DNA from 3 places in the Bradyrhizobium guangdongense genome. Region 3 is predicted to be linked to each of the others. Evidence: predicted binding sites of a transcription regulator. Region 3 holds the regulator's gene; each other region holds the start of a gene.
What was found. The regulator LexA, encoded in region 3, represses DNA repair genes until DNA is damaged. The targets are predictions, from matches to a motif close to TGTTCNNNNTGTGTTCNG.
Positions count from the first base shown of each region.

Region 1: uvrA (excinuclease ABC subunit UvrA) is a predicted target of LexA. The motif match lies at 1,697-1,714, and genes of this name have one in related genera.
Region 2: X265_RS27965 (DUF3072 domain-containing protein) is a predicted target of LexA. The motif match lies at 1,567-1,584, and genes of this name have one in related genera.

Region 1 covers NZ_CP030051.1:4,189,872-4,193,142, reverse strand. The annotation lists gene uvrA (excinuclease ABC subunit UvrA) at 1-1,602, opposite strand, end outside; gene X265_RS20025 (outer membrane protein) at 1,882-2,565, opposite strand; gene X265_RS20020 (outer membrane protein) at 2,803-3,271, opposite strand, start outside.
Region 2 covers NZ_CP030051.1:5,858,896-5,862,166, forward strand. The annotation lists gene X265_RS27940 (hypothetical protein) at 1-213, opposite strand, end outside; gene X265_RS27945 (hypothetical protein) at 433-636, shown strand; gene X265_RS27950 (hypothetical protein) at 729-974, shown strand; gene X265_RS27960 (hypothetical protein) at 1,296-1,505, opposite strand; gene X265_RS27965 (DUF3072 domain-containing protein) at 1,621-1,815, shown strand; gene X265_RS27970 (DUF6496 domain-containing protein) at 1,890-2,183, shown strand; gene X265_RS27975 (hypothetical protein) at 2,196-2,558, opposite strand; gene X265_RS27980 (Do family serine endopeptidase) at 2,830-3,271, opposite strand, start outside.
Region 3 covers NZ_CP030051.1:4,301,833-4,305,103, forward strand. The annotation lists gene X265_RS20590 (molybdopterin molybdotransferase MoeA) at 1-1,099, shown strand, start outside; gene lexA (transcriptional repressor LexA) at 1,276-1,977, shown strand; gene X265_RS20600 (hypothetical protein) at 2,147-2,341, shown strand; gene X265_RS20605 (hypothetical protein) at 2,551-2,985, shown strand; gene X265_RS20610 (ComEC/Rec2 family competence protein) at 2,996-3,271, opposite strand, start outside.

The sequences.
Region 1 (3,271 bases), 110 kb from region 3:
GCGGATGCGCTGGCTCTCGCCGCCGGACAGCGTGCCGGAGGAGCGGGAGAGGGTGAGATAGTTGAGGCCGACGTCGAGCAGGAAGGTGAGACGCTCGCGGATCTCCTTGAGGATGCGCCCTGCGATCTCGTTCTGCTGTGCGTTCAGTGTATCAGGCACGGTCTCGAACCAGGCGCCGGCGCCCTTCACGGAAAGCTCGGAGATCTCGCCGATGTGCTTGCCGCCGACCTTGACGCAGAGCGCCTCCGGCTTGAGCCGGAAACCGTTGCAGGCGCCGCAGGGCACGTCGTGGAAATACTTCGCCAGCTCCTCGCGCGCCCACTCGCTCTCGGTCTCGCGATAGCGGCGGTTGATGTTGGTGATGACGCCTTCGAACGGCTTCTTGGTGTCGTAGGAGCGAACGCCGTCCTCGTAGGAGAATTTGATCTCGTCCTCGCCGGAGCCAAACAGGATCGCGTTCTGCGTCTTCTTCGGCAGATCCTTCCACTTGGTGGTCAGCGTGAACTTGTAGTGCTTGCCGAGCGCGGTCAGCGTCTGCGTGTAGTAGGGCGACGACGACTTGGCCCAGGGCGCGATCGCACCCTTGCCGATGGCGAGCTCCTTGTCGGGGATGACGAGGTCTTCGTCGACGTGTTGCTCGACGCCGAGGCCACCGCAGGCGGGGCAGGCGCCATAGGGGTTGTTGAACGAGAACAGACGCGGCTCGATCTCGGGGATGGTGAAGCCGGAGACCGGGCAGGCGAACTTTTCCGAGAACAGGATGCGCTCGGGGCCGCTCTTGTCGTGGATCTTTGCGGTCTTCTTTTTCTCTTCGATCGGTGCTGCCGCCGCGGGCGCATCGGCGAACTCGACGACGGCGAGACCCTCGGCGAGCTTCAGCGCGGTCTCGAAGCTTTCGGCGAGGCGCTGGCCGATATCGGCGCGCACCACGATGCGGTCGACGACGACGTCGATGTCGTGCGGAAACTTCTTGTCCAGCGTCGGGGCCTCCGCGAGCTCGTAGAAGGTGCCGTCGATCTTGACGCGCTGAAAGCCCTTCTTGAGCCATTCGGCCAGCTCCTTGCGATACTCGCCCTTGCGGCCGCGCACGACAGGCGCCAGCAAATAGAGGCGCGTGCCTTCGGGCAGTGCCAGCACGCGGTCGACCATCTGCGAGACGGTCTGGCTCTCGATCGGCAGGCCGGTGGCCGGCGAATAGGGCACGCCGACGCGCGCCCACAACAGGCGCATGTAATCGTAGATCTCGGTGACGGTGCCGACGGTGGAGCGCGGATTCTTCGACGTCGTCTTCTGCTCGATCGAGATCGCCGGCGACAGGCCGTCGATCTGATCGACGTCGGGCTTCTGCATCATCTCCAGGAACTGGCGGGCATAGGCCGACAGCGATTCGACGTAGCGCCGCTGGCCCTCGGCGTAGATGGTGTCGAAGGCGAGCGAGGATTTGCCGGAGCCTGAGAGCCCGGTGAAGACCACGAGCTTGTCGCGGGGAATCTCGACGTCGATGTTCTTGAGGTTGTGCTCGCGGGCGCCGCGGATCGTAATTGCGCGCAGGCTGGAGCCCGCATTCTGTTGTTGGCGCTTCGCCTTGATCACTTCATCCATCCGCGTTGCCCTCGAGGAATCCCAAGGCTACGCGATCGCGCCAATGGAGAGGCGCGCTTCGCCCGGAACCGGGATCGGCGCCGATGGGGTTGTAGCGAACGTAGGAAGAACGGAGGTGGATTTCCAGTGGGACTTGCGAATCGTCAACGGATTGTTGTTGCGCTGGCGGCACTTGGCAGCAGGGCGCGGAACTGCGCGAGCGTCGCCCAAAGAAAAAGGCCGGCGCGAGGCCGGCCTTTCGTGACGATGTAACGTCGGTCGCGACGATCAGTACTGAACTCAGTACTTGGCGACGACCGGGCCGTTGAAGTGATAGTTCACGCCGACCTGCACGGTGTGCAGGTTGAGGGTGCCGGTGGGCAGAGCGCCGAAGTAGGTCTCGCCGCCGAGGCTGCGATAGAGGTACTCGCCCTTGATCGACCACTGCGGAGCGATGAAGGCTTCGACGCCGGCGCCGACGGTCCAGCCCGAGTGGAACTTGCTGTCGGAGGCGCTCACGCCGAGGGCCGAGAGGGTGATCTTGTTGTCGATCCAGGCGTAGCCACCGGTGCCGTAGAACAGCACGTTGTTGACGGCGTAGCCGATACGGCCGCGCACCGTGCCCATCGCGTCGGTCTTCGAGGTGGCGGTCGCAGTCACGACACCGAAGCCGGGGACGACGGTGGCGCCGGTCGCCGTGGCGCTGACGTCAGCCCAGGCGCCATCGGCCTCGACGCCGAACACGACATTGCCGGTCTGCCAGTTGTAGCCAGCGGTGCCGCCGACGAAGCCGCCCTGCATGCGGGGCGAGCCCGAATCTTCCCAGGCGCCGCCACCGACGAGACCGAGGTAGAAGCCGGTCCAGTTGTAGACCGAAGCCATGGCCACCGGGGCCTTCGTGTAGGGGCGAGCCGCCAGGTCGGCAGCCGAAGCGGCGCCGGTCAGAGCGATCAGAGCGGCCGAAGCCAAGAGAATCTTCTTCATATTGAACAAATCCCAGTCCCAGTTTCTATTTTGGACTTCCGTGCGTCGGAAGCAGTATCGGACGCTGTGGTCCAACTGACGTCGTGCTTACACCACCAAAGCCGCAAGTTGTGTCTCCCAAAAGCCACAACAGACGCAAAACGTAACGTTTGCTGACCTTTAGTTTCATCCTGGAACCCGCAGCAAAAAGGCCGGCACAGGGCCGGCCTTTGATCTTCCAATGATATCAGCGGGATATCAGTATTTCGCGATGACCGGGCCGCCCCAGCGATAGTTGAGGCGGACGAGGCCCATATCGACATCCTGGCCAATGCGGTCGCTGCCGAAGGCGGCTCCGGCCGGCGTGGTCAAGCCGATCGTGCGATGACCAAGGAACATGTGGTCATACTCGACGCCAACCGACCAGTTCGGCGCAAAGCCGAATTCGAGACCTGCACCGACGGCGCCGCCCCAACGAGTCTCGCGGGCTGACGCCAGCAGGGTACCAGCGCCGGGCGTGCCGGGAGCTGCGAACACGTCGTACTTGTCGCCGACGACAGCGGCGCCGCCCTTGACGTAAAGCAGCACGCTGTTCCAAGCGTAACCGACCTGACCGGTGATCAGGCCAAAAGAGTCGATGCGCGAACGATTGCGATCGCCGGTGACGAGTGCCGTGCCCGGGAAGGCAAGGCTGATGTTGTCACCGCTGAAATCAGCCCAGTTGCCC
Region 2 (3,271 bases), 1.6 Mb from region 3:
CGCGGCGGCCTTCAGTCGCGGCATCGGCCGCGGTTCATCGGCGACACGCCCTTCGAGCCAGGCTTCCGTTTGCGCGAGATCGCGCAACGCGGTCGCATAGCGGCAGGCGGCACTGCGCTCCGCGCCGCGGGGGAGCTTGCGCGCCTTGCGCAAGATGTCGGCGGCGGCATGACGATAGGCCAGCGAGCGATAGAGAAAGACCACTTTTCCCATAGCGAACGTTCCGTGTTGACGGCATCGATCCTCGCAAACCGGGCATGAACGTCGGATGAAGCGGCGGATGACAATTCCTTCATGCTCTTTGGAACCGGCGATTGCCGCGCGCGTTTGCATGCCAGATCGATCGGCAGTTCCATGCGCGCAAAAAAATCGCCAAACAGGTCGCCAAACAGGACATCAAGTCTGATCTCTCCGACCGGCATCATCCAGTTGATGACGCATGCGATGATGGGCGCGGCGCTCGGTCTGGTCTTCACGTTCACGCTGATATTGGCCAATCCCGCGGTCGCGGAATTGCTGAATCACGGCGGCAGCGCGGCCGACTTGGTTTTTGTCGTCACGATGGTGACGACATTTGCCATCGGTGCCGCGCTGACGGGCGTCGTCTTCATTCTCGACGGAGACAAGGAATCTTGAAGCGCGCGACACGCGTGCAAAGCTTTGTTGGGAACTCCTGGCGCAGATGGCGGTTGGCTGCCTGCGTCAATTCAACCCAGGGAGTCCCCCACATGAAGACGACCAAGCTCGCTCTCGCCGTGATGTTGGCAACCGGCCTTGCCGCCGCGCCGTTCGCCGCGCAGGCCAAGTCGCACAAGAAGCATCATCACTCCTCGATGTCGCAGACGACGACGGGCGCCAACATGAAGTCCAAGGGCAGCGACCCGTCCGGACAGGGCGGCTCCGGCCCCGGCTCCGACCAGGGCGGCACCATGACGAACAAGAACAACACGGGCACCCCGAGCAACACCAAGTAAGGTCGCGGGAAGCTCAGGGCCCCGCGAAAGCGGGGCCTGCCACTTCGGCATCCGGCATCTCGCGTTGCGCGACCGCTTCAGCTGTGTCGGATGTCAGTTATGTTAGGGCGGCCGGCTGAGGGGGCCGTCCTCAAGAGAAGATCGAGCCGAGCCCGCTTGCGCGCAATCAGGAGCTGGGCCGCGGCATCATCGAGGCCCTCGCGCTGCAACTGCCGGATGGCGGATCCCAACTCGAGGATCTCGGCGCGCAGCTTCAGAATCCGGTAAGTGTCCGGGTCTTCGTCCACTACCGTCGCCCTCCATCAATGGTCGCACAGAGCCTCAGCGGCGTGCTAGCCTGCCCTCGCTCTTCAATGGACGAAGACGCCCTTTGTCGCGAATGTCAGGCAACACCCCGCCTCCACCTGCAGCCTTCCATTCGCTGATCAACAGGCCCAGTTTCCGGCGCAGATCGATCTGCGCCTGGGCACGTTCAGCGCAGTCGCGATCGCGATTGACGAGATCGCGCACGGACGCCTCGACATCGGCCATTTCCAGCCTCAAGGCGCTGATCTTGCGACGAATTTCATTAATTCTGTTGTCCATGGCTTGTTAGAACAAAATAAGAACATATAGTCAAGCCACGAATTCAGGACGGAGAACGAAGATGCAGGTTCAGGGTAAATACGACGCCAAGGCTTTTCTCATGGAGCAGATGACCCGCGCCCAAGGGCTGCGGCTGAAGCGGTTGAGCGAGGAGGCCTACCAGCCCGCACAATACGACCGAGGTCTCTCCTTTGCCGAAGCCGCGCGCCGCATCCAGGTGCTCGAAGCCGAGATCGAACTCGCGAACTCCTTCTGAGGGGCCGGTGACCGGCACGCTTGGAACGTTGCGTCAGCAATACGGTTCTTTCCCAGGGCGAAGGGAGAGACTTGATGGCACGCAAGGCAAAGAAGCGCCGCTACTCGCGCAGTTCCGGCAGTGATGTCGAGAGCGAAATGCGCCGCTACAAGAAGGGCACCGCCAAGAGCGGACGCGGCGGTCGCGGCGGACGCGTGAAGAGCCGCAAGCAGGCGATCGCGATCGGCCTCTCGAAGGCGCGCAAGAAGGGCAAGAAGGTGCCGAAGAAGGCGTCGAAGCGAAAGACCTCCAAGAAGACATCAAAGAAGACATCAAAGAAGAAGACGTCCAGGAAGAAGAGCTCGAAGCGCAAATCCGCCAAGCGGTGATGCCACTTGGCGTCAGATCATGCTGCCCGGCATGAAGCATCGAATCGAAACGCCGAACGCCGTCTTGACCGGCCAGACCATGGTGCGGCCAGCGCGGTTCGGTTCGGTGATGACGGCTTCGTCGGGCACCTCGACCCATTCCCCATCGAGGCGGACCCGGTAGTGCCCATTGTGCGAGTCCCAGTCGGGATCGGCCACGGCGACACCATCGGCATCCGAGCAGCACGGACCAAGATGACTGCGCAAGCTGTCGAACCAGGGCTTTAGCGGCGAGTCGGCGAAGCGGCCGTCATCGCGCCCCAGGGCAGTTCCGGTCGACAGCACGAGAGGCGCTGCGAGCAGCGCAAGCTTCAGCGAGAGCTTCAATCGATCCATGTCGGCACCGATCAAATGCGAACCATCGGCCGGTTCCACAAGCAACCGGAGGTCCGAAAGTTCCACCCTGTGATCTGCCCCGGCGGCCTCATTGCCTCCAGGTGCACGCGCGATTTTCGAAGTCTGACGAGCGAACGCGGCTTTTTCGGACGAACCTGTCACCGTTACTGCCGTTAACGAGAATGTTATCGCCGGCCTGTGGGCATCCCGCAGCTGCCCATGAAAAAGGCGGCCCGGTAGGCCGCCTTTCGACTTGCCGATGCTTGAACGATCAGGCGAGCGGCACCGCGACGAAGCGCATCGCCTCGGCGCTCTTCACCTGCAACAGCACGCTTTTCTTGCCGGACGACTTGGCCTGCGCCAGCTCGGAACGGACGTCGCCGACATTGGCGACGGCCTTGCCGCCAACGTTGAGGATGACGTCGCCGGTCTGGATGCCATGTTGCGCCGCCGGTCCCTGCGGATCGACCTCGGTGACCACGACGCCCTTCTGGCCGGCGCCCTGGACGTCACCGGCCGGCGCCAGGCTGAGGCCGAGACGCGGCGTACCGGGAGCCGCTTGCGTCTTGCCATCATCGGCCTTGGCCTGCCGCTCATTCGGCAGCTCGCCGAGCGCCAGCGTCACCGTCTTGGTATCGCCCTTGTGGACGACATCGAGCTTCACGGACGTCCCCGGCGCCAGGGCCGCAATGGTGCGGGCGAGATCGCGGGAG
Region 3 (3,271 bases):
TGTCGCGGCGCGGCGCACGCAACCGCCGCAAGCGATGTCAGCGATGGATGGCTATGCCGTCCGCGCGGCAGACGCGGCAAGGGTGGACGCGCAGCTCACCGTCATTGGAGAGGTCGCGGCCGGACGGCCCTTCGCAGGAGCTGTCGGCGCTGGTGAAGCGGTACGAATCTTCACCGGCGGAGTCGTTCCCGATGGCGCGGACGCCGTCGTGATCCAGGAGGACACGGTCACAGACGGCAAGCGCGTCACGATCAAAGAGGCCGCGATTAGCGGCCGGCACATCCGCCCCGCAGGCATCGACTTTCACGAAGGCGACGTGCTGCTCCGTCAGGGGACCCGATTGACCGATCGCGGGCTCGCGCTCGCAGCGGGCATGAACCACCCGCAGCTTCCCGTTCGTCGTCGTCCGAAGGTCGCGATCCTCGCCACCGGCGACGAGCTGGTGATGCCGGGCACCACCCCCGGTCATGGCCAGATCGTCTATTCCAACGGCTATGCCCTGCACGCGCTCGCCCGTAGCGAGGGCGCCGACACCATCGACTTTGGCGTCGCCGCCGACACGCTCGAAGCCACCACCGCGGGCATCCGCCGCGCGCGCCAGTCCGGCGCCGACATCCTGATCACGACCGGCGGCGCCTCGGTCGGCGACCACGATCTGGTGCAGCAGGCGCTTCGGGACGAAGGCACCTCGATGGCGTTCTGGAAGATCGCGATGCGGCCGGGAAAGCCGATGATGCACGGGCGTCTCGGGGCCATGCGCGTGATCGGCCTGCCCGGCAATCCCGTGTCATCCTACGTGTGCGGTTTCCTGTTCATGGTGCCGCTGATTCGCGCGCTCTCAGGCCATTCGGTGGTTCATCACTGCCGCGAGCGCGCGGTGCTCGGGCGCGATGTCCGCGCCAACGACCAGCGCGAGGATTACCTCCGCGCGCGTCTCGAAGTGCGTGACGATGGCACGCTCATCGCCGTTCCCGTCAATCACCAGGACTCCTCGCTGCTTGCGAATCTCGCTGCGGCACAGGCACTTCTCGTGCGCCCGCCGTTCGCCCCCAAGGCCGAAGCGGGAGCGCCTTGCGAGGTGCTGCGACTGCCTGTTTGAACACAGCGTTCGCAACCGTTCCGCGAACTTTGTCGCGTTCACGGTAAATTAAGCAGTTGCGGAACATGTATCGAACATATAGTGTCCGTTCATGATTTGTTTCGAGCATGTAACGGCTTATCGCTGACTTCAGCGTCTCGGAATCGAACGACATCGTCAGGGGGATTTTGGTCGAGATGTTAACGCGCAAACAATACGAGCTCCTGCGGTTCATCAGCGAGCGGCTGAAGGAAAGCGGCGTGCCGCCCTCCTTCGACGAGATGAAGGACGCGCTCGATCTGCGTTCGAAGTCGGGCATCCACCGCCTGATCACCGCGCTCGAGGAGCGTGGCTTCATCCGCCGCCTGCCGAACCGCGCCCGCGCGATCGAAGTGATCAAGCTGCCCGAGCTCCAGGCCGCCGCCGGTAACCGCCGCGGCTTCACCCCGAGCGTGATCGAGGGCAATCTCGGCAAGGTGCGCACGACATCGAGCCCGCCCGCCGACGAGGGCGAACGCCCCGTCGCAGTGCCGGTGATGGGCCGCATCGCGGCTGGTACGCCGATCGAGGCGCTGCAGACCCGCAGCCACACCATCAGCGTCCCGCCGGACATGCTCGGCGCAGGCGAGCACTACGCACTCGAAGTGCGCGGCGATTCGATGGTCGATGCCGGCATTCTCGACGGCGACATGGCGCTGATCCAACGCAACGAGAGTTGCGACACCGGCGATATCGTGGTCGCGCTGATCGACGACGAGGAAGCCACCCTGAAACGTTTCCGCCGCCGCGGCGCCTCCATTGCGCTCGAGCCGGCGAATGCCGCCTATGAAGTCCGCATCCTGCCGCCCAACCGGGTGAAGATCCAGGGCAAGCTGATCGGGCTGTACCGGAAGTACTAAGCGCTCTCGCGCGAGCAAACGATGGAGCGGACGATTGTCCGCTCCGGCTGGATAGTCTTTCTGGTTTTGCACAGATTATCCGGCCATCTCTCCAGCGCTAAATCCCCGGCAGGCTGCAACGAAGCGAAGCCTTCATTGCTTCAAAGGCCTCGAGACCGAGGAGACCACCATGCGCAAGATCATCCTGAGCACCGTCACGACGGCCCTGATCGCCGCGTCAGCGCCGAACGCCTTCGCCGCGCAACCGCAGCATCACGTCCGCAAGGCGCAGCAAGCGACAAGCCAGCAATCCCGCAATGCCCTCAACTCCGTCCAGCAGTCGGCCTGGCCATATTCGGGCTGGTCGGCACCGGCCGGACATTGATGCTCCGGATATTGATGCAGAAGGTCTGCCGAATGCGCCGGAGCAGGCTTTGTTCCTAGGCGTTCGGGAAAGATATTGTGATTATGGCCAGCGGACCCAAGCCGCAGATTTGCCTACAACCAAGCAGAGCCTCGCAGACTTACACTCTGATAGAGGCCTGTGCCTCCAGGACAGAGGCGCGGGTTGCTATCCTGATAGAGGAGCACCCGATGTGTGACTATAGCCTGCATGCCGTCGCGACGCGTCCCGCAGAAGTCGGCGAGACGATCGTCACGACAACGTTCCGCGGCACCTCGACACGCGGCTTCGCCTCCGAAGCCGACATGTCCGTCGCGGTCTGCCTGCTGCCGGGAACGGAGCTCGCCTTCGCCGATAACGTCCGCTACGACAACAGGTGGATCTGGACGCGCACCGTCAACTCGCGCGTCGGCAAGTTCGGCAAGATCGATCCGCACGTTCCCGATCGTCATCACGATGCGATCGAATTCCCCGATGGCAAATATGTCTTGGTGACCCAGCTCGTCGAAGGCCAGCGCGCCACCGTGCTGCAACTGCCCGTGACCCAGCCGCTCGGCGAGCGCGAGCACAAGCCGCAGATCATCGCCGACAGTCGTCCGACACCGCCGCGTCTGCCGATCGGCTGAAAGACCGGTTTTAGTCCTCGGCCTGGAAGTCGGCCTCCGACGGAGTTGCGTCCCGAGCGCGTGGCGCCGCCGACCGTGGCATGAGGGTCAGTTCGAAATCTCCTTCGCCGGCTGCCGCCGGCGACCAGGGGCGGTTTGCGCCCCTCGCCCTTACCGACTGGACCGCAAACCCGTCGCCGCGCTGCGTCAGCGCCAGCGCGCCTTGTCGCGCAAGACGCGGCCGATCGACCACCATCGCGGCGCAATCCGGCGGCGCCGGCCTTGATGTCACCACCAGCGCGGCCCG